3 regions of the Kitasatospora sp. NBC_00315 genome follow, and region 2 is predicted to be linked to each of the others. Evidence: predicted binding sites of a transcription regulator. Region 2 holds the regulator's gene; each other region holds the start of a gene.
What was found. Region 2 encodes HrcA, which represses chaperone genes, less so after heat shock. Its sites were predicted from a motif close to TTNGCACTCNGNNNNNCNGAGTGCNAA; they were not measured.

Region 1 (9,563 bases), 2.1 Mb from region 2:
TCTTCGGAAGGGTGGTGGCGGGCGACGGGCGGGAAGGGTGTCGCCCGGAGGGCGTCTTCGGAAGGGTGGTGGCGGGCGACGGGCGGGAAGGTGTCGCCCGGAGGGCGTCTTCGGAAGGGTGGTAGCGGGCGACGGGCGGGAAGGGTGTCGCCCGGAGGGCGTCTTCGGAAGGGTGGTGGCGGGCGACGGGCGGGAAGGGTGTCGCCCGGAGGGCGTCTTCGGAAGGGTGGTGGCGGGCGACGGGCGGGAAGGTGTCGCCCGGAGGGCGTCTTCGGAAGGGTGGTAGCGGGCGACGGGCGGGAAGGGTGTCGCCCGGAGGGCGTCTTCGGAAGGGTGGTGGCGGGCGACGGGCGGGAAGGGTGTCGGTTGGGGCCGTGACAGGTCACCACATTAGGCCGACTCAGGTGGCGGCCGTGCACGGGGGACGTCCACGGTGGGATCTGAGGACCCTACCGGCCCGGCGAACGGGCGCCGCGCGGGGCCGGGGACAGCATGGGGGTGCGGGGGATGGTTGAGGGATTTACCTAAAGAACCAGTAAAATGTTAGACTGAGTAACGATCCACCGTGACGCTCCGTCAGCCACCCCGTCCACCCCTGCCCGAGGTGCCCCTGCGTGACTGTTGACAACCTGAACCACTTCCTCCTGGAGTTCTCCGCGATCCTGCTGGTCGCGGTGGTCGCCGTGCGCATCTCCACCCGCTCGGGGCTGCCCAGCCTGTTGATCTACCTGGGCATCGGGGTGGCCCTCGGCCAGAACGGGCTGGGCATCACCTTCAACAACGCCGAACTCACCCAGGTCCTCGGGTACGCGGCGCTCGTGGTGATCCTCGCCGAGGGCGGCCTCAAGACCAGCTGGCGCGAGGTCAGACCGGTGATGCCGGCCGCCGTCGTCCTGGCCACGGTCGGCGTCGCCATCAGTGTCTTCGTCACCGCGGTCGGCGCCCACTACCTGGTCGGCCTGGACTGGCGGGCCTCCCTGCTGCTCGGCGCCATCGTCTCCTCGACGGACGCCGCCGCGGTCTTCTCCGTGCTGCGGATGGTGCCGCTCCCGCAGCGGCTGACCGGCCTGCTGGAGGCCGAGTCCGGCTTCAACGACGCCCCGGTCGTCATCCTGGTCGTCGCCTTCGCCAGTACCGGCGAGGCGGACACCTGGTACGTGCTGGTCGGCACCATCGTCGCGGAGCTGGCGATCGGCGCCGCGGTCGGCCTCGCGGTCGGCAAGCTCGGCGCCTACGCGGTCAAGCACGTCGCCCTGCCGTCCTCGGGCCTGTACCCGATCGCCGTCATGGCGCTGACCGTGCTCGCGTACGCCGGCGGCGCGCTGCTGCACGGATCCGGCTTCCTGGCCGTCTACGTGAGTGCGGTCATCCTCGGCAACGCCAAACTGCCGCACGGCCCCGCCGTGCGCGGCTTCGCCGACGGCCTCGCCTGGATCGGGCAGATCGGCATGTTCGTGCTGCTGGGGCTGCTCTGCACCCCCGCGAGCATGGGTTCGGCCGTCGTTCCCGCGCTGGTCATCGGCGCCGTCCTGGTCTTCGTCGCCCGGCCGCTGTCGGTCGTGCTGACCCTGACGCCGTTCAGGCTGCCCCTGCGCGAGCAGGCCCTGCTGAGCTGGGCGGGGCTGCGCGGGGCGGTGCCCATCGTGCTGGCGACCATCCCGCTGGTGGCGGGCGCGCCGCGGGCCCAGGACGTCTTCAACATCGTCTTCATACTGGTGGTGGTCTTCACCCTGCTCCAGGGGCCGACCCTGCCCTGGGTGGCCAGATGGCTGAGGATCTCCGAGGGCTCGATGGGCCAGGATCTCGGCATCGAGTCCGCGCCACTGGAGAAGCTGCACGGGCAGTTGCTGTCGGTGGCGCTGGCGGCCGACTCGCGAATGTCCGGCGTCGAGGTCGGCGAGCTGCGCCTGCCCGCCGGGGCCGCCGTGACCCTCGTGGTGCGCGAGGGCAGCAGCTTCGTCCCCGACAAGACGACCGTGCTCCGCGGCGGCGACGAACTACTGGTGGTGACCACCGACGCGGTCGGCGAGGCCGCGGAGAAGCGCCTGCGGGCCGTGGACAAGGGCGGCAAACTGGCGAGCTGGCTCAACGGGCGCTAGGCGGGCGCCGCCCGACCGTCGCCCGGAGGGCGATCGCGGGGCAGTGGAGCCGGGCGGGGGTCGGGTCGGAGCGGCGGCCGGGCGCCGGGAGTCGAGGCCGGGCGGCCAGCCGCCGGGAGCCGAGGCCAGCGCCTGGGAGCAGCGACTGGGATCCGGCGTGGGCACCGGCTGTTCACCTTGTATTGGCAGGAGGATTTTCGACAGAGCCTGTACTGTGGAGGCGTACCCGCATCTACGCGCGTATAGATACACCCATGATCACTGATACATCCGCAACATCTGCCTGAAGCAGAGTTGGCGCGACCGCTCGGCGGCCGCGGCCCGCAGCACCCATGCCGGGCCCGGTATCTACCCCGGTCGACGCGCGAGAGGACGACTCTCGGCGCCGTCGGGGCCACCCACACCCCTGCCGCGCTACCAGGCAGCAGGAAGGACCGACCGTGACGGCGCGCCGAACGGTCGACCGCACCCCCGCCCACACCCCGGCCCCCGCACCCGCGCGCGTCGGCTACGGAACGCTGCTGCGCACCCCCGGTGCCCGGACGTTCCTCGTTCCCGCCTTCGTCGCCCGCCTGCCGTTCGCCATGCTGAGCCTGGGCATCGTGCTGCTGGTCTTCGACACCCACGGTTCGTACGGCACCGCGGGCGCCGTCGCGGCCGTCTCCGCCGTCGCGCAGGCCTTCATCGGCCCGCAGACCGGACGACTGGCCGACCGCTACGGCCAGTCCGCGGTCCTGCTGCCGAGCGTCCTCGTGCACGCCGTCTCGGTCGGCGCGCTGATCGCGCTCGCCCTCGGACACGCGCCGGTCTGGTCGCTCTTCCTCGCCGCGGCGCCGGCCGGCGCCAGCGTGCCGCAGATCGGCGCCATGGTGCGGGCCCGCTGGGTCGCCAAGCTCGCCGACTCCTCCCCCGGCACGCTGAACACCGCGTTCGCCTTCGAGTCCGTGACGGACGAGTTCACCTTCGTGATCGGCCCGGTGCTCGCCACCGCCCTGGCCACCGGGATCTCCCCCGCCGCCGCGCTCGTCGCCGAGGCCGCGCTGACCGTGGTCGGAGGGCTCGCCTTCGCCGCCCGGCGCGGCACCGCGCCCGCCCGCCACCCGCACGTCCCGGGCGTCCGGCGGGCGTCCGCGCTCGCCTCGCCGGGCGTGCGGCTGCTGGCCGGCGCGTTCCTCGGCGTGGGCACCGTCTTCGGCGCCATGCAGGTCTCGGTCACCGCCTTCACCGAAGCGGCCGGACGGCCCGGGGCCAGCGGAACCGTGTACGGCGTCTTCGCGGGCGGCTCGATGCTCGCCGGCGTGCTCTACGGCATGATCGCCTGGCGCCGCCCGGCCCGGCAGCGGCTGCTCGCCGGCTACACCCTGCTGGTGCTCGGCTGCTCCACCCTGTGGGCGATGCCCGACCTGACCACGCTCTCCCTCGCCGGGCTGGTCTGCGGACTCGCCATCGCCCCGACCCTGATCACCGGCTACACGCTGGTCGAGACGCTGGTCTCGGACGGCGCGAAGACCGAGGCCTTCACCTGGCTGACCGGTGCCATCGGGCTCGGCCTCGCCGCCGGCTCCACGGTGGCCGGGCAGCTGATCGACGGCCACGGCCCGTCGGCCGGGTTCCTGGTACCGGTGGCGGGCGCCGGGGCGGGGCTGCTCGCCCTGGTGGTCCTTCGACGACTGCTGGTGGCGCCGAGCGCTCCCGGCACGCCCCCGGCCGCCGGTGCGGAGGTGAGCACGCGGGCCGCTGTTCCGGCAGCGGGCACCCGGGTCACCGTCGCGGCGGCGACCGCACCCGCCGACGGCGGACGGACCGGGCCGGAGGCCGGCGCCCCGATGTCCCGGGGCGGGGAGAGGGGCGGCACCCCGGGCCGGCTCGTCGGGGCCTCGAAGGGCTGAGGCCGGTGGCCCCGCGCCGCCGGTGGTATCTCACACCTGCGGCGCTGGACTGATCAGGCGGAATGCCGCATCATTGAACATCGTTAGCACTCATTAGGCGAGAGTGCCAGGGGGAAGTGCAGGAGGAAGACAAGTGCCCACGTACCAGTACCAGTGCACCGAGTGCGGGAACGGCCTGGAGGCGGTGCAGAAGTTCACCGACGACGCGCTGACCACGTGCCCCGACTGCGAGGGACGGCTCCGCAAGGTCTTCTCGGCCGTGGGTGTGGTGTTCAAGGGCTCCGGCTTCTACCGGACGGACAGCCGCTCCTCCTCCAGCAGCTCGGTGGGCTCGGCCTCCGCGGCCGGTTCGTCCGGTTCGACCGGCAGCGGCTCGGCGGGCACCGGCTCGACCGCCGGCTCGTCCTCCGGCAGCGGCTCGACGACCTCCGCGAGCCCCGCGCCCGCGGCTGCCAAGTCGTCGACCGGGAGCAGCTCCGCGAGCTGAGCCCCCGCAGGGACGCCACGGACTTCGAAGGGCCCGGTACCACCGTTCGACGGTGGTACCGGGCCCTTCGCGTGGGCGACCGCGCAGTCGTTCGGGACCGCCCGGGACCGCCCGGGACCGCCCGGTCCGCCGCGCCGAGTACCGGTGCCCGCGACTGCGTGCCGTCTCCGTCTCCGTCCTCCCCGGCGGCGAGGTCAGGGCCTGCGTCACCCCTGGGGGTGTACGAAGTTATCCACAGCCCCTGGTTTTCCACAGGCTGACGGAGGGGGATTCCGCCGCTTCGCCGACCGGCCCAAGCTGAGCCCACACCGTCGGCCCGGGGCCTGCGGCGGACGCGCGGCCTCCCTGCGGGCTGCGGTTCCACGGCCTGCGGCCGTGGGCCACCGCCGTGCACCCCGGGGCCGACGGGGTCGCCCACAGTTCCCGGCCCGAGGCGGTGCCCGACATGACCGGCTTCACCCCACCCCTGCTCCCATCCGGCCTTCCGTGCCCGCTCCCGGCGGCACTGCCCGCCACGCGGCACCGGGCCGGCGCCCGGCGTAGCGTCCCCGCCGCCGCACCCGCCGTCCCGCCCGGGCGCACCGTCCCCGCCTTCGCCCCGATCCGGCGCGGCGGCAGCGGGCGGCACCGGCTTCAGCAGGCCGTGCGGCACCGGCCGGGCGTCCTGGTCACCGGTCTGCTCGCCGTCGCGACCGCACTCACCGCGGGCCCACTGCGCCCGGGCCCGCCGGCTCCCGCCGCCACCTCGGCCGCCCACGAGCCCGCCGGCGCGCCACGCTGTGCCGCCGGTACCCCCGGCAGTTCGGCGCAGAGCCCGTGAACGGGCCCTGGCCCTGGTCTTCGAGGGCGGTGGCGGTCGCCCCCCAGCCCGATCGCCGTCCGGGCGAGCTGGATGCCTTTCGGTCAGCCGCCGTGGTGGGGGGGCCGCTGGCTCAGGTACCAGTCGAGCCCGCGTCCCCCGCTCTCGCCGGCCGTCGGCCGCTCACCCCAGCCGTTGTCGGTGTCGTCGCCGGACTGCTGGTCGAACGGATCGCCGAACACCAGCTTCGCCCGGGCCGCCCCGCCGACCGCGTCCGGCGGAGTCTCCCCCGACTTTTCCTGCCCCTGCCCCTGCCCCTGCTCGCCCATCGTCCTGCCTCCAGCCGCTCCAACCAGTCCCCACCAGCGTACGAGCCGGGGCCCCGGCCCCGGTCATCCGTCCACCCGGGGGCCCTGTCCGCCGCCCGCCCACCGGACGGCCACCGGCGCCACGCCCACCGCGTCGGGCCCCCGGAGCCGGGCCCCCCGACCGCTCTCGAACCGGCCCAGCGCTCAGGCCGCTTCGAAGCCCGCGTGGTCGGCGATCTTCTTCAGTTCGGCGAGCGCGTGCTTCTCGATCTGGCGGATCCGCTCGCGGGTCAGGCCGTGCTGCTTGCCGACCTCGGTGAGGGTGCGCTCCCGACCGTCCTCCATGCCGTACCGGGAACGGATGATCGATGCCGTGCGGTCGTCCAGCCGGCCGATCAGCCCGTCCAGCTCCTCCCGGCGGAGCATGACCATCACGGCGTCCTCGGGGGAGGTCGCGCCGGTGTCCTCGACGAGGTCACCGAACTGGGTCTCGCCCTCGTCGTCGACCGACATGTTGAGGCTGACCGGATCCCTGGCCCAGTCCAGCACGTCCTTGATCCGGGCCTCGGTGGTGTCGAGCTCCGCGGCGATCTCGGCCGGCTCTGGCTCACGCCCCAGCTCCTTGGCCTTCTCCCGCTGCACACGTCGGATCCGACCGAGTTCCTCGACCAGGTGGACGGGCAGCCGGATGGTGCGCGACTGGTCGGCGATCGACCGGGTGATCGCCTGACGGATCCACCACGTCGCATAGGTGGAGAACTTGAAGCCCTTGGCGTAGTCGAACTTCTCGACCGCCCTGACCAGGCCCGCGTTCCCCTCCTGGATGAGGTCGAGCAACGGCAGCCCGCTGCGCGGGTAGCGCCGCGCCACGGCGACGACCAGGCGCAGGTTGGAGCGGATGAAGACGTCCTTGGCGCGCTCGGCGTCCTCGGCTATCGACTCCAGCTCCTCGCGCGTGACGCCCTTCGGAAGGGCGCTCTCCTCCAACAGGTGCCGGGCGTACACACCGGCCTCGATACGCAGCGAAAGCTCGACCTCCTCGGCGGCATCGAGCAGGGGCGTCCTGGCGATCTCGTCGAGGTACATCCCGACCAGGTCGCGGTCGGCTTCGAAGTTGGTCGGGCGGGCCGAGCGAGTCCGGTCGGCCCTGTCGCGAACGACGGCACGGGTGGCCATGCTTGCTCCCTTGCTGGTCTTGCCGAGATCTGCCTCCCTGCCCGCAAGGGCAAGTATGCGGGCCCCTTCGGGACTCACACGTAACGATCCAACGCACAGAAACCGGACAACATTCCCATGTTGCCCAGATTCACCGGCGGATGCAGTATCCTGCCGGTTTTCACCCCGGAATTGGACGGAGGGTGAACGGCAAGGCACGGCTGGTGCCAGATCGGGGCTGGTTCGACGGGTCGGCGCCCGCCGAACGGGACATCCATTCGATCCGCCATTCGCCGGCCCCGCAACAGGACCGGCCGCCGCGGGAACACCCCAGCCGTCGGCGGAGCGGCCGCGCCACGGGCCCCGGCCGACCGGCCGCCGCGGAGCCCCCGACGGGAGGCCCTCGGAGAGTCGAACCCCGGAGCGGCTCCTCGCGTTCCCCTCCGTCCCGACCGACATGCTCAGCTCCTTCGCACAAAAGATGCCGAATCGCTATGCGTCCACCGCCGGATCCGCACGCGCCCCTGGGAAGGTCTCAGCCATGCACCTGACCAACGGCACCTCCGAGACCGCCCCGAACCGCCACCTGCTGCGGTACGCGGCGATGGCGGCCGGCTGCGCCGCCCTGTTCGGAGTGCTGGCGGCCCTGGTGGGGGCACACTGGGGGCCGCTGGCCCGCCTGGACCAGGGCTGGATCGACTCCGAGCACGGCTACTCCCGTCAGCACACGGCCTGGACGGCAGCCGTCCAGATGCTCAGTGACATCGGCGGCACCATCACCATGCGGGTCCTGCTGGGCCTGGCGGCTGTCTGGCTCTGGCTGATCGGCGCCCGGGTGCTGGCCGCCTGGACGGTCACCCAGGCGCTGATCGGCTGGGGGGCCCTGTGGGGATTCAAGCTCTCCATCGGCCGCACCCGGCCGCACTTCGCCGACCCCGTCGCGCACGCCTCCGGCCCGGCGCTCCCGTCCGGACACGCGATGGCCTCGGCGATCACCTGCGTCATCCTGGTCTGGCTGGTGTGGCCGCACGCCAACCGAGCGGGCCGGGCGGCGGCCGCGAGCGTCGCGGCCGTGACCGTGCTGACCATCGGCTGGACCCGGATCGTGCTCGGGGTGCACTGGCCCAGCGACGTGCTGGCGGGCTGGCTGGCCGCGGGCATCGTCCTCGGCGGGGTGACGGTGGCCGTCGAGCTCTGGCGCCCCGGCGCGCTCGCCCGGGACGTCCGCCGGGTGAACTGGCGCACCAGACCCCGGGTGCAGCGCGTCCTGGTGAGCGGTTCCGCCGGGCCCGGCGGGGAGCACTAGGGGGATCGGCGACGCGGGGAGCGCTAAGGGGATCGGCGGCGCGGGGCTCGATGGCGCGGGGCCGAGCAAAGGGTGCCCCACCGGGTTTCCCGGCCCGTGTTCGAGCTCCATGCCTGGGTCCCCAACCCCGGGAGGCCGGGCCGCCGGTGCACCGGGTTACCGTGCCGCCATGCCGTCGAGAAGTCCCGCAGTCCCCGTCACCGCCACCCGCCTCACCACCGACCACACCGCCACCGGCCACTCCCCCGGCAACCGTCCGGCCACCGGCGGGTTCCCTGCCGCCCCGTTGCGGATCGTCGCGGCCCAGGCTCCGGTGGTGGCCGGCGACATCCCCGCCAACGCCGTCACCGCCGCCGCCGTGATCCGCGAAGCCGCCGCGGCGGGCGCCCGGCTCGTCGTCTTCGCCGAGAAGTTCCTCTCGGGTTACGAGCCCGACCTCATCCGGGCGGATCCACTGCGGCACGCCGTCCAGATCGACGACTCCCGGCTCGCTCCGATCAGCGACGCCTGCCGGGAGAGCGGCACCACGGCCGTGGTGGGCGCCGCCGTCCAGGACGAGACCGGCTCGCTGCGTGTCTCGGCTCTGGTCATCGGCCCCAGCGGTGAGCTGGTCACCCGGTACGACAAGCAGTACCTCTTCAAGGCCGAACGCGAGATCTACCGACCGGGCACGGCCGGTTGCACGCTCGAACTCGACGGCTGGCGGCTCGGACTCGGCATCTGCTACGACTCCGGCTTCCCCGAGCACGCCCGGGCCGCCGCGCTGGACGGCTGTCACGCCTACCTGGTCGGCGCACTCTTCAGTGTCGGACACGGGCACCACGAATCCCGGACCTGGTTCCCCGCCCGCGCCCTCGACAACACCGTGTACACCCTGCTGGCCAACCACATCGGCGAGAGCGGCGGCTGGAACACCTGTGGGACGAGCGCCGTGTGGGCCCCGGACGGGCGGCTGCTCGCCGAAGCCGGGGCGGACCGGCGCGAGCTCGTCCTCGTCGACCTCGACCCGGCCGTGCTGAGCGCCACCCGCCGCTCCGAGCCACTGCTGCACGACCTGCACGACCGCCCCGACGACACCCCCCGTACGCGGCACCGGCTGAGCTGAAGCCGACGGACGCCGGTGGAGCGGTGAGCGTCCGGGCCACCGGGGCCCGCCGTCCAGGCCGCCGTCCAGGCCGCCGTCCGAACCGTACCCGGCGCCGCCGCCCTCACCCCCGGCGCTACCCCCGACGCCGCCGACGGCTGAGCGGCGGCGCGCGAGTGCGTCGAGTCCGTCGGCGCGCCCCACCGGGCTACGCTCCCGCGCATGCGGACAACACTGCACGGCACCCTGGTCACGCTGCGGCCCGCCACCTCGGACGACATTCCGGCGCTGGTCGCCATCCGCGAGACCCCCGAGGTCCACCGCTGGTGGCGCGGTGGAGCCGACCTGGTGTCCGAGGTCACCGAGGATCTCGCCGATCCGGCCGCCGAGACGCTCGTCGTCCTGCACGCCGGACGGCTGGTCGGCGCGATCCAGT
Region 2 (9,563 bases):
CGGCGATGCCGTCCAGGTCCACCCGGGTGGCGGGCGGGGTGTCGGCGCCCTCGTCGGCGTCCGCCTTCTTGCCCTTCGGCTCGTCGTCCTCACCGCCGAACGGCCGCCCGGCGCGCAGCGGTCCGAACGGGGAGGGCGTGTCGGCCGCCAGCGTGATCAGGTACGGCCGGCAGCCGTTGGGGAACGACAGGTCGAAGACGTGCGCGTCGTAGACCGGGTCGAAGTTGCGCACGGAGAGGAAGGCGAGGTGCTTGCCGTCCGCCGTGAAGGCGGGCGAGGTGTCGACGAAGCGCTGCGGAGTGGCCTCGCCGACCGTCCGGGTGGCGAGGTTGGCCAGCACGATCTGACGCGCCGACCAGGGGCCGAGCGCGGGCTGCGACCAGGCCAGCCAGGTGGCGTCGGGGCTGAACACCAGCCCGCTGACCTCGCCGTCCTGACTGCGGGCCAGCTCGTGCAGGGCGCCGTCGGCCAGGGTGAGCAGCAGCACCCGGCCGTCGTGCGAGGCGAGGGCGAGCTGCTTGCCGTCCGGCGAGACGGCGAGGTCCAGCACCCGGCCCAGCTGCCCGGCGGCCAGCCGGCGGCGCTCGGCGCCGAGCACCGCGGGGGCGTACTCGATCGCGTCGTCGCCCTCGGCGTCGGTCACCCAGAGCGCGCCCTGCGCGCCGTCCTCGCCGGGCACCACCTGGGCTAGGCGGCCGCGGACGCCGGGGGTGTCGTCCAGCACCCGGGCCGGGCCCTCACGGTGCGTCAGCCAGTGCACGCCGCCTCGGACCACCACGGCGCCGGCCCGGCCGGTGCGGTCCGGCACGGCCGTCTCCAGCCAGTGCGCGGCGTCGACCGGGCGGGGGCGGCGGCCGGTCGCCGGACCGGCCGGCCGGATGTCCAGGCGCCGCGGCTCGGCGGTGTCCAGGTCGTCCAGGATCCAGACGTCGCCGGCGCTGTGCCAGACCACCCGGGTGCCGTCGGTGCTGGCGTTCCGGGCGTAGAAGGCGTCCGGGGAGCTGCTGTGGACCCGCAGGTCGCTGCCGTCCGGAAGGCTGGAGTAGACCCGGCCGTAGCCCTCGTGGTCGGAGAGGAAGGCGATCCGGTCACCCACCCAGAGCGGGGACTCGATGTTGCCGTCGAGCCCGGCGTGCACCCGCTCGAACTCCTGCTCGCCGATCCAGAGCTTGCCGGCCGTACCGCCGCGGTAGCGCTTCCACCACGCGGGCTCCCGGCTCCCGGCGGAGAGCAGCAGCACACCGGCGCCGTCGGGCTGCTGCGCCAGGCCGCCGATCGGCCCGTACGGCAGCCTGGTCGGCTCCCCGCCGTCCAGCGGGACGGCGAACGCCCAGCTGCGGCGCAGGGTGGCCTGGCCGGCCGTGGTGGTGGCGAGCGGGCGGCCGTCGGCCGTCCAGCCGCGCAGCCGGGTCTGGGCGCTGCCCCAGTACGTCAGCCGCCGCGAGGGGCCGCCCTCGGCGGGCGCCAGGTGGATCTCGGGGGCGCCGTCACGGGTGGAGGTCCAGGCGATGTGCCGGCCGTCCGGCGAGAACCTCGGGTGTCGGACCGGGGTCTGGTCGGCGGTCAGCCGCCAGGCCCGGCCACCGCCGAGCGGGGCGAGCCAGATGTCGTTCTCGGCCACGAAGGTGAGGTGGTCACCGTGCAGGTGGGGGTGGCGCAGGTAAGCGCCTGCGAGGGTGCTCTGGAGATCGGTCACAGCGTCACTTTATGCAGGTGCACGGACAACGCGAAGCCCTTTCCGGACAGCCGGACCCGCGCGGGCGACGGCGGCCGGGGCGGTCCGGTCGGGCGGCCGGGGCCCCGGCCGGACGGCCCCCGGGAGCGGCTCCCCCGGGGCCGACGGCGGATCGCAACGGCGCGGAGCGGCCCTTCGGGGCATCCCCGCGAGGCCGGTCGTCGGTCCCGACCCGCCGGGACCCCGGGCCGTCAGGGCCGGGCCGCCGGGACCCGGGCCGTCAGGACCAGCGGCCGGTGCGGCCGAGCAGCAGCGCGCCGCCGGCCACCCCGGCCGTCGAGGTGCGCAGCACGGACGGCCCGAGCCGGTGGGGCAGGGCCCCGGCCCCGGCGAAGGCGGCCAGCTCGTCCGGGGAGACCCCGCCCTCGGGGCCGACGATCAGCACCAGGTCACCGGCGGCGGGCAGCGCGGCGGTGGCCAGCGGCTGCGCGCCCTCCTCGTGCAGCACGGCGGCGAACGCGGCGCCGGCCAGCAGCGGTGCCAGCTGACGGGTGGTCATCGGCTCCCGGATGTCGGGGAACCGCAGCCGGCGGGACTGCTTGCCCGCCTCCCTCGCGGTGGCCCGCCACTTGGCGAGGGCCTTGGCCCCGCGCTCGCCCTTCCACTGGGTGATGCAGCGGGAGGCCGGCCAGGGGATCACCACGTCCACGCCGACCTCGGTCATGGTCTCGACGGCCAGCTCGCCCCGGTCACCCTTGGGCAGCGCCTGGACGACGATCACCCGCGGCGCCGGCTCGGGCTCCCGGCGGACCGCCCCGACGAGGACCTCGATCGCGTCCTTGCCGTGCACGGCGGCGACCGTGCCGTCGACGCCGAGACCCAGGCCGTCGGCGAGGGTCACCGCCTCCCCCGGTTCCAGTCGCTTCACGGCGGCCGCGTGCCGGCCCTCGGGGCCGTCCAGGCGGACCAGCGCCCCCGGGGCCGCTCCGACGAGCCGCGCGGTGTCGGTGACGAACACGGGTGCGGTCATCGGGTCTGCCTCCGGGTGGTGCGGGCGTGGACGAACGGGTGGGAGCGGCCCGTGCCCCCGGGCCGGATCGGCTCGGGGGCACGGGGGTGGCCGTCGGGCCGGTGGGCGGCCCGGCGGCGTCGGGCCGGTGGACGGCCGGTGGACGGCTCAGCGGCCGTTGAAGGCGTCCTTCAGGCGGGAGAACAGGCCCTGCTGGCCGGGCGCGAAGGTCCCGGAGGGACGCTCCTCGCCGCGCAGCACTGCGAGCCGGCGCAGCAGATCCTCCTGCTCGGGGTCGAGCTTGGTGGGCGTCTGCACCTCGACATGCACTATCAAGTCGCCCCGGCCGCCGCCGCGGAGGTGGGTGATGCCCCGGCCGTGCAGCGGGATCGACTGGCCGGACTGGGTGCCCGGCCGGATGTCGACCTCCTCCAGCCCGTCCAGCGTCTGCAGCGGCACCTGGGTGCCGAGCGAGGCCGCGGTCATCGGGATGGTCACCGTGCAGTGCAGGTCGTCCCCGCGCCGCTGGAACGTCGGGTGCGCGCTCTCCGCGATCTCGACGTACAGGTCGCCGGCCGGGCCGCCACCGGGGCCGACCTCGCCCTCGCCGGCCAGCTGGATCCTGGTGCCGTTGTCGACACCGGCCGGGATCTTGACGGTGAGCGTACGGCGGGCCCGCACCCGGCCGTCGCCGGCGCACTCGGGGCACGGGGTCGGCACGACGGTGCCGAAGCCCTGGCACTGCGGGCAGGGGCGGGAGGTCATGACCTGGCCCAGGAAGGACCGGGTGACCTGGGAGACCTCGCCCTTGCCGCGACACATGTCACAGGTCTGGGCCGAGGTGCCCGGCGCCGCGCCCTCGCCGGAGCAGGTCGTACAGGTGACGGCCGTGTCGACCTGGAGTTCCTTGGTGGTGCCGAAAGCGGCCTCCTCCAGGGTGATCTCCAGCCGGATCATGGCGTCCTGGCCGCGCCGGGTGCGCGAGCGGGGCCCGCGCTGACCGGAGGCCGCGCCGAAGAACGCGTCCATGATGTCGGAGAAGCCGAAACCGGCCGCTCCCGCGCCGAAGCCGCCCGCGCCGCCGCCGTTCGGGGAGAGGGGGTCGCCACCGAGGTCGTAGACCTGGCGCTTGGCCGGGTCGGAGAGCACCTCGTAGGCGGCGTTGATCTCCTTGAACCGCTCCTGCGTCTTCGGGTCCGGGTTGACGTCCGGGTGCAGTTCGCGCGCGAGGCGCCGGAACGCCTTCTTGATCTCGTCCTGCCCCGCATCCCGTCGGACGCCGAGTACCGCGTAGTAGTCCGTGGCCACCAAATGCTCCGCTTGTTCCGCCTCTAGAAGTGCTGCGACTGGGTTGCCACCGCCGATGTACGGCGGTGGTGTGCTCTATGACTCGGCCAGGATCTGGCCCACGTACCGTGCCACCGCTCGCACCGCCCCCATTGTGCCCGGATAGTCCATCCGGGTCGGACCGATCACACCCAGCTTCGCCACACTCTCGTCGCCCGAACCGTAACCGACCGAGACCACCGAGGTGGAATTGAGCCCTTCGTACGCGTTCTCCCGGCCGATCCGGACCATCATCGACGCGTCACCGCTCTCGCCGAGCAGGCGGAGCAGGACGACCTGCTCCTCCAGCGCCTCCAGCACCGGCTGGATGGTGAGTGGGAAGTCGTGTCCGAAGCGGGTCAGGTTGGCCGTGCCGGCCAGCATGATCCGCTCCTCGTTCTGCTCGGCGAGCGCCTCGAAGAGGGTGGCCAGCACGGTGGTGACGGTAGGGCGGTCGGCGGCCTCGAAGGCGGCCGGAAGGTTCTCCAGCAGCTCCGGGACGTCCGGCAGGCGCTGGCCGACGGCCCGGGCGTTGACCCGGGCCCGCAGGTCCCCCAGCACCGTCTCGCCGACCGTGCCGGGACAGTCCACCATGCGCTGCTCGACCCGGCCGGTGTTGGTGATCAGGACCAGCATCACCTTGGCGGGTGCGAGCGCGACCAGTTCGATGTGCCGCACGGTCGAACGCGAGAGCGAGGGGTACTGCACCACGGCCACCTGCCGGGTCAGCTGCGCGAGCAGCCGCACCGTCCGGGCGACCACGTCGTCCAGGTCGACGGCGCCGTCCAGGAAGTGCCGGATGGCCCGGCGCTCGGGCGCGGTCATGGGTTTGACCTCGGCGAGCCGGTCGACGAACAGCCGGTAGCCCTTGTCGGTCGGGATCCGGCCGGCGCTGGTGTGCGGCTGCTGGATGTAGCCGTCCTCCTCCAGTGCCGCCATGTCGTTGCGGACGGTGGCCGGCGAGACCCCGAGGCTGTGGCGCTCGACCAGCGCCTTCGACCCGACCGGCTCCTCGGTGCCCACGTAGTCCTGGACGATCGCGCGCAGCACCGCCAGCTTGCGGTCGTCCAGCGGACGGACGTCGAGCCGGCGGCCCTCGAACGGCCGGTTCTCGCCCTGGCGAGGGTCGGACTTGCGGTCCTCGGACCTGCGTTCGCTGACCATGGGGCACTCACCTCCGACTTCGAACGTTGTCCGATATGACTCGATGTGGATCACTTGCGGTGGATCACCTGGCACTCACGACAGGCGAGTGCCAAAACCGTACCTGCCAGTGTAAGGCCCGGGCCCGACGGCAGGAACGGGCCGCCCGGGCGGATCCGGGGTGATCCTGCACGCATCGCCCCCGCGCGGGGTGATGCTCGCGGGCCGGCCAGGTGGCAGCATCGGAAGCAACCGGCGAATCGGAGGAGCAGCAATGTCAGCCTCGGGCCCGCACACCCGTTTCGCACCGGACCGTGGACTCACCGGTCGGATGGTCGCGACGATGTTCGTGATCGGCCTGCTGTACGTGGGGTTCACCGGTGTGCTCATCGTGCTGCTGCGCGGAGCCTGGCCGTTGATCGTCCTGATCTCGGGCGGGCTGTTCGTCGCGCAGTTCTGGTTCAGCGACAAGATCACCGAGCGGGCGATGGGCGCCCACGAGGTCACCCCCGAGCAGTATCCGCAGCTGCACGGCACCATCGACCGGCTCTGCGCGCTGGCCGACATGCCCAAACCCCGGGTCGCGGTCGCCGACAACGACATGCCGAACGCCTTCGCCACCGGCCGCAAGCCGGAGAAGTCCGTGGTCTGCGTCACCACGGGCCTGCTGCGCCGCCTGGAGCCGGAGGAGCTGGAGGGCGTCCTCGCCCACGAGCTCTCGCACGTCGCCCACCGCGACGTCGCGGTGATGACGGTGGCCGGTTTCCTCGGGGTGCTCGCCGGGGCGATGACCCGGATGGCGATGTACGGCGGCCTGATGGGCGGCGGCAACCGCAACAGCAACGACCAGAACGCCGCCATCGCGATGCTGATCATCCCGCTGGTGTCGATGGTGGTGTACGCCATCAGCTTCCTGCTCACCCGGCTGCTCTCACGCTACCGCGAGCTGGCGGCCGACCGGGCCGCCGCCCAGCTCACCGGGCGCCCCAGCGCGCTGGCCTCGGCCCTGACCAAGGTCACCGGCCAGATCGCCGCGATCCCGTCCAAGGACCTGCGCCAGGCGCAGCCCTACAACGCCTTCTACTTCGCCCCGGCGCTGAGTGCGCGGGACGCCGCCTCCCAGCTGCTGTCCACCCACCCGTCGTTGGAGAAGCGGCTGGAGCAGCTCGCCAGGATCTCCACCGACCTCAGCCGCTGACTCCCGTTCCGGAGGGACACCCGTGGGATTCCTGGACACCCTGTTCGGCCGCAGCAAGCCGGTCCGGCCCGACCTCGACCAGCTCTTCGGGGTGCCCTCGGCGGCACTCACCCTGGAGGCCGCCGCCGGCTTCCGGGCCACCGGCCTCGGCTCGGTCTGCTTCGCGGCCGTCGAGGGCGGGGCCTTCGGCGAGGTCGAGCGCCAGGTGCGGGCCCTGCTCGACGCCGACACCGAGCGCGGCGGCGTCCCCGTCGAGGCGAGCCGGGACGGCTACGGCTACTCCTGGCTGCTGGCCCGGCACTCCCCCGAGGAGCTGCCGGAACTGGTCAACGACCTGCACGCGGTCAACAGCGAGCTGGAGGCGAACGGCTTCGGCCCGCAGCTGCTCTGCTCCCTGGTGGCGTTCCGCAACGAGGCCGGGCAGCCGCTGGCGCTGGTGTACCTGTACAAGCGCGGCACCTTCTACCCGTTCGCGCCGATGCCCGGCGGGGGCGAGCGCCGCAACAGCCCGCTGGAGCTGCAGGTGAAGGCGATGCTCGGCGACGACCTGCGGGTGGAGTCGGACCTTTCCCGCTGGTTCCCGGTCTGGGGCGCGCCCGGGCTCTGACCTGCCGTCGGATTTCCTATAGTCCTCCTATGCGCAGCAGGAGTTACGGCCCCGACCTCACCCCGCCCTGGAAGCGGCAGCAACCCGCGCCCGAGGTGCCCGCCGAGCGGGATCTCGTGGTGGAGGAGGCGGCCACCGGCTTCTGCGGGGCCGTCGTGCGCTGCGAGAAGACGGCCGAGGGGCCGACCGTCACGCTGGAGGACCGCTTCGGCAAGCACCGGGTGTTCCCGATGGGCCCGCGCGGCTTCCTGCTGGAGGGCAGGGTGGTCACGCTGGTCCGGCCCGCCGGCGCGGCTCCCGCGGCCGGGAAGGGGCCCGGCCGGACCGCCTCCGGATCGGTGGCCGTCCCCGGCGCCCGCGCGCGGGTGGCCCGTGAGTCGCGGATCTACGTGGAGGGCCGGCACGACGCCGAACTGGTCGAGCGGGTCTGGGGCGACGACCTGCGGATCGAGGGCGTGGTGGTGGAGTACCTGGAGGGCATCGACGACCTGCCCGCGATCGTCGCCGAGTTCGGTCCCGGCCCGGGACGGCGCCTCGGCGTGCTGGTCGACCACCTGCTGCCGGGCACCAAGGAGCACCGGATCGCCGGCCGGGTGACCGGCTCCTCGGTGCTGGTCGTCGGCCACCCGTACATCGACGTCTGGGAGGCCGTGAAGCCGGCCAGTGTCGGCATCCCCGGGTGGCCGCAGGTGCCGCGCGGCGAGTCCTGGAAGGAGGGCGTCTGCCGCCGGCTCGGCTGGCCGGTGGACACCCCGGCCGCGTGGAAGCGGATCCTCGCCTCGGTGAACTCCTACCGGGACCTCGACCCGGCGCTGCTCGGCCGGGTCGAGGAGCTGATCGACTTCGTGACGTCGCCGGAGTGAGGCGGCTCAGGGCCCGGGCTTAGGCCGGGAGCCGGTGCCGACGACCGCGGGGCTCCGGTCCTGCCCGGACTCCCTCGGACGGCTCCCGCCACGTGGCCGGCGGTCAGTCGACCAGGTCTCGCACGACGCCGTCGGCCAGCAGCCGCCCCCGCAGGGTCAGCACGGCGCGCCCGGCCGCGAAGGCGTCCGGGTCGAGCAGGCCGTCGGCCAGGGCCCGGTCGGCGGCCTCCAGGCCCGCCGGGGCGAGCAGGTCGAGCGGGCAGCCGGCGACCAGGCGCAGCTCCAGCAGGATCCGCTCGACCCGGCGGTCCGCCGCCGGGAGCACCTCCCGGCCCTGGCCGGGTGTACGGCCCTCGGCCAGGGCCTGGGCGTAGGCGGCCGGGTGCTTGGCGTTCCACCAGCGGACGCCGCCGACGTGGCTGTGGGCGCCGGGGCCGGCGCCCCACCAGTCGGCGCCGGTCCAGTACAGCTCGTTGTGGCGGCAGCGCGCCGCCTCGTCGGTGGCCCAGTTGGAGACCTCGTACCAGGCGAAGCCGGCCTTGCCGAGCGCCTCGTCGGCGATCAGGTAGCGGTCCGCGTGCACGTCGTCGTCGATCATCGGCAGCTCACCGCGCTTGACCCGGGCGGCGAGCCTGGTGCCGTCCTCGACGATCAGCGAGTACGCGGAGACGTGGTCCGGACCGGCGCCGATGGCGGCGTCCAGCGAGGCCCGCCAGTCGTCGTCGGACTCGCCGGGGGTGCCGTAGATCAGATCCAGGTTGACGTGGTCGAAACCGGCCGCGCGGGCCTCGGCGACGCAGGCCTCGGGGCGGCCCGGGGTGTGGTGGCGGTCGAGCAGCTCCAGGACGTGCGGACGGGCGCTCTGCATGCCGAAGGAGATCCGGTTGAAGCCGCCCTCGCGCAGCTCGTCGAGGTACGCCGGGTCGACCGACTCCGGGTTGGCCTCGGTGGTGACCTCGGCGCCGGGCGCGAGGCCGAACTCCTCCCGGATCGCGCCGAGCATCCGCACCAGGTCGCGGGCCGGCAGCAGGGTGGGCGTGCCGCCGCCGAGGAAGACGGTCCGCACCGGCAGGTCGGCCTCGCCGAGCACCGTCCGGGCGAGCCGGATCTCCGTGACCAGGTTGTCGGCGTACGTCTCCTGCGAGGCCACCGCGCCGGAGGAGCGCAGTTCGGTGGCGGTGTACGTGTTGAAGTCGCAGTAGCCGCAGCGGGTGGCGCAGTACGGCACGTGCACGTAGAAGCCGAAGGGCCGCTCTCCGAGCCCCGAGAGGGCGTGGGCGGGCAGGGAACCGTCGGACGGCACGGGTTCGCCGTCGGGGAGTGCGGAGGGCATGCGTCCATTGTCCGGTACGGCCCGGGTGGGCCGTACCGGACGGGTGGGCGGGCGGCGCCGGGCGTGCCGGGTGCCGGGCTGCCGGGTGCCGGGCTGCCGGGCTGCCGGGTGCGCCAAGTGCGCCGGGCTGCCGGGCAGCCGGGGGTCATGCCTCGACGGTCCCGGCGTACATCTCGGCGACGGCGTCCGCGTACGTCCGCTCGACGACCGGGCGCTTGATCTTGAGGCTCGGCGTCAGCTCGCCGTGCTCGATGTCCAGGTCGCGCGGGAGCAGGGTGTACTTCTTGATCGTCTGCCAGCGCTGGAGGTCGGTGTTGAGCCGCTGCACGAAGCCGTCGATCAGCTCGCGCACCTGCGGCGAGGCGACCACCTCGGCGTACGGGCTGCCGGCCAGCCCGTGCTCGGCGGC
Region 3 (9,563 bases), 2.0 Mb from region 2:
GTCGGTCATGCTCCCGACGCTAACCCGCCCGGGGCGCCGGGCGGGGGCGGCAGAGTGTGTCGGACCGGCGGGGGAGAATGACACCTCGTAGGGGCCCGCACCCGGCGGCCCGGGCGGACGCGGAGGTGGCGGCGATGGCGGAGCTCGACGAGCGGGAGCTCGCCGTGCTGGCCCTGGAGGCCAGGCCCTGGCGGACGGCCGGCGCCAAGGAACGGGCCGTCCGGGAGGAGCTCGGACTCTCCGGCACCCGGTACTACCAGCTGCTCAACGCCCTGCTGGACCGCCCGGAGGCCCTCGCCCACGACCCGCTGCTGATCAACCGGCTGCGCCGGATCCGCGAGCGCAAGCGGGCGGCCCGCTAGAGCCTGCCCACGGACGGGTGGGCGGTGGAGAGCCGTGGCGCCGGCCCCGGACGGCGCACCGGCGGTGCCCCGCGGTGCGTCGCGGTGTGCTCCGGGGAGCCGTGGGTAGGGTCCGAACATGGCCATCACCGACTTGCCGCAGCCCCGAACGACCGCCGGGCGGGACGGGCTGGCGGCCCTGCTCGCCGACCCCGGCGGGGCCGTCCTCACCTTCGACTTCGACGGCACGCTCTCCCCGATCGTCCCCGACCCGACCCGGGCCCGTGCCCACCCCGACGCCGCCGCCGCGCTCGCCGCGCTGGCCCCGCGGGTCGACTCGGTGCTGGTGCTCACCGGCCGGCCGGCCGCCCTGGCGGTCGAGTTGGGCGGCTTCGCCCAGGTGCCCGGCCTGGTCGTGCTCGGCCAGTACGGGGTGGAGCGCTGGGACTCCGCCAGCAGCGAGGTCAGGGCCCCCGCGCCGCACCCGGGGGTGCTGGCTCTGCGGCCGCTGCTGGAGCAGTGGCTGGAGGGCGCGGGAGCGCCGCCCGGCACCTGGGTGGAGGACAAGGGCAGGGCGCTGGCCGTGCACACCCGCCGCGCCGCCGCGCCCGAAGCGGCGCTGGAACTGCTGCGCGAGCCGCTGGCCGGCCTGGCCGCCGACCACGGCCTGCTGGTGGAGCCCGGTCGGCTGGTGCTGGAACTGCGCCCCCCGGGCATCGACAAGGGCGCCGCGCTGACCGCCTTCCTGCGGGAGCGGGGCGCCCGCTCGGTGCTCTACGCCGGGGACGACCTGGGCGACCTCGCGGCCTTCGCCGCGGTCGAGAAGCTCCGCGGCGAGGGCGTGCCCGGTCTGCTGGTGTGCAGCGCCGCGGACGGTGAGCCGGCCGTTCCCGAGATCGCCGACCGGGCGGACCTGGTGGTCCCCGGCCCGGCCGGCGTGGTCGCGCTCGCGCGGGCGCTGGCGGAGCGGATCGAAGGCCGCTGACCCGGGCGGCCGGGCCGGGCCGGGCCGGGCCGCCGGCCCGGCCCGGCTCAGCGCAGCGCGTCGAGCTGGTCCAGGAACCACTGCTGCGGCGGCAGCGCGGTGGCCGCCGCGGCGAGCCGCTTGGTGCGCTCGGTGCGCTCGGCCTCCGGCATGACCAGCGCGGTGTGCAGGGCCTGCGCGGTGGCGATCACGTCGTACGGGTTGACGGTGATCGCGTCGTCCGCGAGCTCCGCGTGGGCGCCGGCCTCCCGGGAGAGGACCAGGGCGCAGCCGGCGTCGGAGACCACCGGGACCTCCTTGGCCACCAGGTTCATGCCGTCCCGGATCGGGTTGACCAGGGCGACGTCGGCCAGCCGGTAGGCGGCCAGCGAGCGCGGGAAGTCGTCGTCGACGTGCAGGATCAGCGGCTGCCAGCCGTCGGCGGCGAACTCGGCGTTGATCTCCCCGGCGATCCGCTCCACCGATGCGGTGTACGCGCGGTACTCGGCGAGGTCGGTCCGTGAGGGGTAGGCGAAGGCGATGTGCACGACCCGGCCGAGCCACTCGGGCCGGGTGCGCAGCAGGTGCCGGTAGGCGAGCAGGCCGCGGACGATGTTCTTGCTGAGCTCGGTGCGGTCGACCCGGACGATCGTGCGGCGATCCCCGACCGCCTCCCGCAGCGCGGCGAGGCGCTCGTCGACGTCGGGGCGGTGCGAGCGCTCGCGCAGGAAGTCGGCGTCGGCGCCCAGTGCGTGCACGCCGAGCCGGGTGGTGCGCCCCGCGTGCGTCACGGTGAGCGCCTCGTGGTCCACCTCGGCGCCGAGCACGTCCGCGCAGCAGTCCGCGAAGGCGGTGGCCCAGCGGCGGGTCAGGAAGGCGGCCCGGTCGGCGCCGAGGATGCCGGTCAGGACGGCCTCGGCGACGTCGTCCGGCAGCATCCGGTAGTAGTCCGGCGGCGCCCACGGCGTGTGCGAGAAGTGCCCGATCCGCAGGTCGGGGCGCCGGGCCCGGAGCAGCGCGGGCACCAGCGAGAGGTGGTAGTCCTGCACCAGGACGGCCGCGCCGGGGGCGGCCTCGGCGGCGAGCGCGTCGGCGAAGGCGGCGTTGTAGGCCTCGTACGCCGCCCACTCGGTCCGGAAGCCGGCGTCGAAGGCGGGTTCGGTCGGCGTCGCGTACAGCAGGTGGTGGACGAACCACAGGGTGGAGTTGGCGACGCCGTTGTAGGCCCGCGCGAAGGTGTCGGGATCGATGTCCAGCATCCGGACGGCCTGTCCGCCGACGTCGTGGCCGGCCCGGTCCAGGCGCCCCTCGGGCGCCTCGCGCGCGGCCGCCCGGTCGGCGTCGCCGAGCGCCGCGCAGACCCAGACCGCCGAGGGGTCGTCGATGGCGGACAGCCCCGACACGAGGCCGCCGCCGCCCCGGCGCAGGCTCAGCGTGCCGTCGCCCTGCCGGGTGAAGGACACCGGGCCCCGGTTGGAGGCCACCAGGACGGGGGCGCTGCCGGTCGGACTCGAACGTACCGTCGTGAGATCGCCCATGGTTGGAACCTTGCCGTGGGCCGGTGCCCCCAAACCCCCTATCGCGTGGTGTGACGGCCCGCATACTCGGCGACGGTGCGCATCGGGGGCCGCTCGACCGCTCCCACCCGGTGGGTCTGCGGGGCGAAGCCGTCCCCGGTCCGGGTGAACTGGGTGAGCAGCGGGTGCACCAGATCCTCGCCGGCCTTCAGGCGGTGGCTGCGGTCCAGCCGCTCCAGGGCGGTGCGGTAGATGGTCGCGGCCATCCGGCCCAGCGCCTGGCTGTCCTGGTGGCGGTGGCGGCGCACGCCCACGTCGACCTGGGCCAGCGCGTCCAGGCCGGCCGTCTCCAGGGCGTCCACCAGCAGGCCGAGTTCGACGCCGTACCCGGTCGGGAAGGGCAGCCGCTCCAGCAGCGAGCGGCGGGCCGCGTACTCGCCGCCCAGCGGTTGGACGAAGCCCGCCAGCTCGGGCCAGTGGAGGTTGAGCAGCGGCCGGGCGACCAGCTCGGTGACCCGGCCGCCGCCGACCGGGTCCACCGGGCCGACGGCGCCCTCGGCGCCGCCGCCGGCCGGCGTGAGCGGGCGGTCGTACATCGCCTTGACCAGCTGGAGGCCCGGCTCGGTGAGCAGCGGGCCGACGATGCCCGAGACGAAGGCCGGGTCGAACTCGCGCAGGTCGGCGTCGACGAAGCAGACGATCTCGCCGGAGGTGACCAGCAGCGAGCGCCAGAGCACCTCGCCCTTGCCGGGTTCGGCGGGCAGCCGGGGCAGTATCGCGTCCCGGTGCACCACCCGGGCGCCCGCGGCGGCGGCGGCCCCGGCGGTGTCGTCCGCCGACCCGGAGTCGACCACGACCAGCTCGTCGACCAGCGGCACCCGCTCCATCAGCTCCCGGCGGATCACCCGGACGATGTCCCCGACGGTGGCCTCCTCGTCGAGGGCGGGCAGGACCACGCTGATCGTTCCGGCCGGCCCGGCCGCCCGCTTGGCGGCGAGGAGGCTGTGCACCGGACGGTCGGCCGCGCTCCAGGAGCGGCGGCGCAGCCAGGACGCCACCTCCGGGAGAAGCGCGGTGGGCAGCTCGGCAGGCACGGGCACACTCCTTGGTGGGGCACAGCACGGGTGGGGCGCAACCAGTGTGGGTGAGGCGGCTCACGCCGCCCGGGGCATCTCGGGTGGCGGACGGACGGGTTCAGGGTTGACGCCTTCGGATACAGTCTTCGTACAGCGTTCAGACCTTCGCACGCCGGGGTCCCCCGCTGAGCAGGACCACAACTTCACAGAGCTCATCCAGAGGGACTGAGGGAACGGCCCGTCGAAGTCCCGGCAACCTTCTCGCGCGGCGGCTTCGGCGGCCCGGCGGGACAGGTGCCAATTCCGTCCTGTGGCGCGCCCGCGTCATGGGGAAGATGAGGAGAGAGGCCTCCGCCATCATGGCTATCGACACCGCAGCCGCCGCGTCCACCGTTGACCTCGGCCCCGCCACCGCGCTTTCCTGTCGCGAGTGCGGCACCCGCTTCCCGCTCGGTCCGAGCTTCGCGTGCCAGGAGTGCTTCGGCCCGCTGGAGATCGCGTACGACTTCGGCTCCATCGACGCCGAGGAGCTGCGCAAGCGGATCGAGGCCGGCCCGGCGTCGGTCTGGCGCTACGCCCCGCTGCTGCCCGTCCCCGCCGACGTCGCCGACAAGCCCAACCTGAACCCGGGCTGGACCCCGCTGGTGAAGGCCGACAACCTGGGCCGCGAGCTCGGTTTCAGCGCCCGGTTGTACGTCAAGGACGACTCGGGCAACCCGACGCACTCGTTCAAGGACCGCGTGGTGGCCTGCGCCATCGAGGCGGCCCGGGTGTTCGGCTTCACCACGCTCTCCTGCTCCTCGACCGGCAACCTGGCCGGCGCGGTGGGCGCCGCGGCCGCCCGGGCCGGCTTCAAGTCCTGCGTGTTCATCCCGCACGACCTGGAGCAGGCCAAGGTCGTCATGGCCGGTGTGTACGGCGGCGAGCTGGTCGGCATCGAGGGCAACTACGACGACGTGAACCGCTTCTGCTCGGAGCTGATCGGTGATCCGGCCGGCGAGGGCTGGGGCTTCGTCAACGTCAACCTGCGCCCGTACTACGGCGAGGGTTCCAAGACCCTGGCGTACGAGATCTGCGAGCAGCTGGGCTGGCGTCTGCCGGAGCAGCTCGTGATCCCGATCGCGTCGGGCTCCCAGCTCACCAAGATCGACAAGGGCCTGCAGGAGCTGATCAAGCTCGGCCTGGTCGAGGACCGCCCGTACCGGATCTTCGGAGCCCAGGCCGAGGGCTGCTCCCCGGTCTCCGCCGCCTTCAAGGCGGGCCGGGACGTCATCCGTCCGGTCAAGCCCGACACCATCGCCAAGTCGCTGGCGATCGGCAACCCGGCGGACGGCCCCTACGTCCTGGACATCGCCCGCCGTACCGGCGGCGCGGTCGAGGACGTGACCGACGCCGAGGTGGTGGAGGCGATCAAGCTGCTGGCCCGCACCGAGGGCATCTTCGCCGAGACCGCCGGCGGGGTGACCATCGGCGTGCTGAAGAAGCTGGTCGAGACCGGTCAGCTGGACCCGTCCAAGGAGACCGTCGCGATCAACACCGGCGACGGCCTCAAGACCCTGGACGCGGTGGCCGATGCCGGTTTCACCGCGACCATCCGCCCGACGCTGGAGTCCTTCCGCTCGGCCGGCCTCGCCTCCGCCTGATCCCCCACCCCGCTAGGAGAGCCACCGCCATGAGCGCCAACGTCCGCATCCCGACCATCCTGCGCACCTACACCGGCGGCGCCGCCGAGGTGGCCGCCGAGGGCGCGACCCTCGCCGAGGTCCTCGCCGACCTGGAGAAGAACCACGCCGGCATCGCGGCCCGGGTGCTCGACGACACCGGCAAGCTGCGCCGTTTCGTGAACATCTACGTGAACGACGACGACGTGCGGTTCGCCGAGGGCCTGGCCACGGAGATCAAGGACGGCGCCAGCGTCTCGATCATCCCGGCGGTGGCCGGCGGCTGCTGAGCCCCGGCGGCGGCCGCCGCCGCGGCAGGAGCGGCCCGAGGCCGTAGCGCACGACCGAGCCGCCTTCCCCACCCGGAATCGCATTCTCCGGGCCGGGAAGGCGGCTCTCGGTGTCCCGGTGGGAATCGGGCGGCCCGCGGCGGAGTAAAGTGTCCGACAGTGCCGATGACGGGTCCCCTCCCCATTCCGGCAGCTTCCGCGCCCGTGGGCGCTCCGCGACACCCGTGACCGTCCGGTCGTTGAGACCGGTGCGGGTCGCGCCCGTGGAACATGTCAGGCAGGTGTCAGAATTCCTGCCGTGTTTCGGGTAATTCGTCCGCTATGTCCCGCGCCGAATGCCAAATTTATCCATATTGATCCGGTATTGCCCCTTGACAGTCGCCGTGAATTCCCGGTGGCTGGGCCTGTTGCAGAGGGCTTCGGTACGGATACATTCAGCCGCGGTCGACGCGTTCACCCGTTCAGCCGGTCACCGCCCGGTGGCTCTCGGTGGGTGTCCGTGGTGTGCGGGGCTGTGCTCAGGGGGGGTTCCCCGGGTCGGCCTCAACCAGACCCGGGACCGCGACCCGCGGGCACCGTGAAGGGCCAGTACAGCACTAGGGGAGTTCGGAATGGCTCAGGGCACCGTCAAGTGGTTCAACGCGGAGAAGGGCTACGGCTTCATCGCGGTCGACGGTGGTGCGGACGTGTTCGTCCACTACAGCGCGATCCAGATGGACGGCTACCGCACCCTCGAGGAGGGCCAGCGGGTCGAGTTCGAGATCTCCCAGGGACAGAAGGGCCCGCAGGCGGACATGGTCCGCGCGGCGGTCTGACCTTTCCGGACCCCGGAGCCTCGTCTCGGCCCAAGGGCTGGTGATCCGCTTCGACCGACGGGCCCGTACGACTCACGTCGTACGGGCCCGTCGGCACGTCCGGCCCCGCGCGTCCCTCCCGCGGGCGCCCGCGGCGCCGTGACGCGTCCGCCTGGATCGTCGATTGGGCTTGCACTCGACATGGTGGAGTGCTAATCATTGGCGTTAGCACTCACAGCTTGAGAGTGCTACGGACCGGGTCGGTGAGGCCCCCGGGAGCGGTAGGGGAAAGGACCCCCGCACACCAGGGCCGTCCGTCGCGGGCACCTACCGGTCCGAGCATTCGCCGCCGTCTCGGAGGACCACTTCACATGGCAAAGATCATCGCGTTTGACGAGGAAGCTCGCCGCGGCCTTGAGCGCGGGATGAACCAGCTTGCCGACGCCGTCAAGGTCACGCTCGGCCCCAAGGGTCGCAACGTCGTCCTTGAGAAGAAGTGGGGCGCCCCCACGATCACCAACGACGGTGTCTCCATCGCCAAGGAGATCGAGCTCGAGGACCCGTACGAGAAGATCGGTGCCGAGCTCGTCAAGGAGGTCGCGAAGAAGACCGACGACGTCGCGGGCGACGGCACCACCACCGCGACCGTCCTGGCCCAGGCCCTGGTCAAGGAAGGCCTGCGCAACGTCGCGGCCGGCGCCAACCCGATGGCCCTGAAGCGCGGCATCGAGAAGGCCGTCAAGGCCGTCTCCGACCAGCTGCTCGCCCAGGCCAAGGACGTGGAGACCAAGGAGCAGATCGCCTCCACCGCCTCCATCTCGGCCGCCGACACGCAGATCGGCGAGCTCATCGCCGAGGCGATGGACAAGGTCGGCAAGGAAGGCGTCATCACCGTCGAGGAGAGCAACACCTTCGGTCTGGAGCTTGAGCTCACCGAGGGCATGCGCTTCGACAAGGGCTACATCTCGGCCTACTTCGCCACCGACCTGGAGCGGATGGAGACCTCGTTCGAGGACCCCTACATCCTGATCGTCAACTCCAAGATCGGCTCGGTCAAGGACCTCCTCCCGCTGCTGGAGAAGGTCATGCAGAGCGGCAAGCCGCTGGTCATCATCGCCGAGGACGTCGAGGGCGAGGCCCTGTCGACCCTGGTCGTGAACAAGATCCGCGGCACCTTCAAGTCCGTCGCCGTCAAGGCCCCGGGCTTCGGTGACCGCCGCAAGGCCATGCTCGGCGACATCGCCATCCTCACCGGTGGCACCGTGGTCTCCGAGGAGGTCGGCCTCAAGCTGGAGAACGCCGGCGTCGACCTGCTGGGCACCGCCCGCAAGGTGGTCATCACCAAGGACGAGACCACCATCGTCGACGGTGGCGGCGACAGCGACCAGGTCGCGGGCCGCGTGAACCAGATCCGCGCCGAGATCGAGAACAGCGACTCGGACTACGACCGCGAGAAGCTCCAGGAGCGCCTCGCCAAGCTGGCCGGCGGCGTCGCCGTGATCAAGGCCGGCGCGGCGACCGAGGTCGAGCTCAAGGAGCGCAAGCACCGCATCGAGGACGCCGTCCGCAACGCGAAGGCCGCCGTCGAGGAGGGCATCGTCGCCGGTGGTGGCGTTGCGCTGCTGCAGGCCGGTGTCGTGTTCGACAAGCTGGAGCTGGAGGGCGACGAGGCCACCGGTGCCAACATCGTCCGCGTGGCGCTGGAGGCCCCGATCAAGCAGATCGCGGTCAACGCCGGCCTTGAGGGCGGTGTCGTGGTGGAGAAGGTGCGCAACCTCCCCGCCGGCCACGGTCTGAACGCCGCGACCAACGAGTACGTCGACCTCATCGCCGCGGGCATCATCGACCCGGCGAAGGTCACCCGCTCGGCCCTGCAGAACGCCGCCTCCATCGCGGCGCTCTTCCTCACCACCGAGGCCGTCATCGCCGACAAGCCCGAGAAGGCCGGTGCCCCCGCGGGCGGCGGCATGCCGGGCGGTGACATGGACTTCTGATCCTTTCGAGGATCGGCTGTTCCGATCGCGAGGGCGGTCCCCTTCGGGGGGCCGCCCTCGCGGCGTTCCCGGGGCCCGTTGCGGGACAATGGGCGGATGTCCAGCCCTGAAATCGAAGCAGCCCTGCACAGCGCGAGGGCGTTGATCCTCGCCGACCTCAACACCCGGGACGTGGCGGACGCCGCGGTGGTCTCGCTGGTCGAGGACGCCGTGACCCACCGGCGGTGGTGGCTGGAGCAGTGGCCCGACGGCACCGAGTACGTGCTCGGTCTGGTCGCCCAGGACGTCCAGGACAAGCTGCTGGAGCAGTACGGCCGCTGGCCGCTCTGCCCCGCCTGCGCCGAGGCGGGCGACCCGCACGCGCTGAGCGTCGAGCCCGAGCTGGGACCGGAGCCGCACTGGGTGTGCGGCAAGGAGGCCGTCGTGGTCGCGCCGGTCGGTCGGCTCACCTGATCCCGGGCGGTCCTTCCGCCCGCCCGCCCGCCGCGACCGGGGCGGGCGGCGCCGGGGGCGCGCCCGTCAGCCGAGCCGGGTGAGCTCGGCCGCCAGGTTGGCCCGGGCGGCCGCGTCGAAGCGGTCGAGGGCGGTCGGGGTGCGGTAGAGCGCGGGCAGTGCCAGGAGTTGACGCAGGATCGCCGCCCGACCGGCCCGGAAGTCCTCCTCCGGGACGAAGGCGTACTCCTCCCGCACCGCCGCCGCGTAGGCCGCGTACGCCTCCGGCGGGCCGCCGAGGACGGCGAGGTCCGCGTCGCAGAGCACCTCGCCGTCGCGGTCGCCGGGCTCGGGCCGGTGGGTGACCGTGAGCCGCACCAGCCGGGCGACCTCGGCCACCCGCTCCCGCGACAGCCCGGCCTCGGTCAGCGCCCGGACTGCGAGGGCCGCGCTGCGCTCCTCGTTCTCGGAGCGGTCCGGGCGGTAGACGGCGT

Region 1: OG823_RS14200 (FmdB family zinc ribbon protein) is a predicted target of HrcA. The motif match lies at 4,072-4,098, and genes of this name have one in related genera.
Region 3: groL (chaperonin GroEL) is a predicted target of HrcA. The motif match lies at 6,833-6,859, and genes of this name have one in related genera.

Annotation. Positions count from the first base shown of each region.
Region 1 is NZ_CP108025.1:3,531,581-3,541,143, forward strand. It holds gene OG823_RS14190 (potassium/proton antiporter) at 615-2,099, shown strand; gene OG823_RS14195 (MFS transporter) at 2,540-3,988, shown strand; gene OG823_RS14200 (FmdB family zinc ribbon protein) at 4,122-4,475, shown strand; gene OG823_RS14205 (hypothetical protein) at 4,921-5,295, shown strand; gene OG823_RS14210 (hypothetical protein) at 5,379-5,603, opposite strand; gene OG823_RS14215 (RNA polymerase sigma factor RpoD/SigA) at 5,787-6,758, opposite strand; gene OG823_RS14220 (phosphatase PAP2 family protein) at 7,279-8,043, shown strand; gene OG823_RS14225 (carbon-nitrogen hydrolase family protein) at 8,213-9,148, shown strand; gene OG823_RS14230 (GNAT family N-acetyltransferase) at 9,350-9,563, shown strand, end outside.
Region 2 is NZ_CP108025.1:5,665,585-5,675,147, reverse strand. It holds gene OG823_RS23600 (PDZ domain-containing protein) at 1-1,696, opposite strand, end outside; gene OG823_RS23595 (16S rRNA (uracil(1498)-N(3))-methyltransferase) at 1,956-2,705, opposite strand; gene dnaJ (molecular chaperone DnaJ) at 2,853-3,992, opposite strand; gene hrcA (heat-inducible transcriptional repressor HrcA) at 4,068-5,174, opposite strand; gene htpX (zinc metalloprotease HtpX) at 5,428-6,351, shown strand; gene OG823_RS23575 (hypothetical protein) at 6,374-6,958, shown strand; gene OG823_RS23570 (DUF3097 domain-containing protein) at 6,988-7,821, shown strand; gene hemW (radical SAM family heme chaperone HemW) at 7,925-9,154, opposite strand; gene OG823_RS23560 (long-chain fatty acid--CoA ligase) at 9,300-9,563, opposite strand, start outside.
Region 3 is NZ_CP108025.1:3,712,496-3,722,058, reverse strand. It holds gene OG823_RS15055 (cupin domain-containing protein) at 1-9, opposite strand, end outside; gene OG823_RS15050 (DUF3263 domain-containing protein) at 135-362, shown strand; gene otsB (trehalose-phosphatase) at 481-1,326, shown strand; gene OG823_RS15040 (trehalose-6-phosphate synthase) at 1,374-2,843, opposite strand; gene OG823_RS15035 (glucosyl-3-phosphoglycerate synthase) at 2,882-3,916, opposite strand; SAM riboswitch class I at 4,108-4,240, shown strand; gene thrC (threonine synthase) at 4,258-5,541, shown strand; gene OG823_RS15025 (ubiquitin-like small modifier protein 1) at 5,571-5,849, shown strand; gene OG823_RS15020 (cold-shock protein) at 6,461-6,664, shown strand; gene groL (chaperonin GroEL) at 7,015-8,637, shown strand; gene OG823_RS15010 (hypothetical protein) at 8,734-9,090, shown strand; gene OG823_RS15005 (hypothetical protein) at 9,157-9,563, opposite strand, start outside.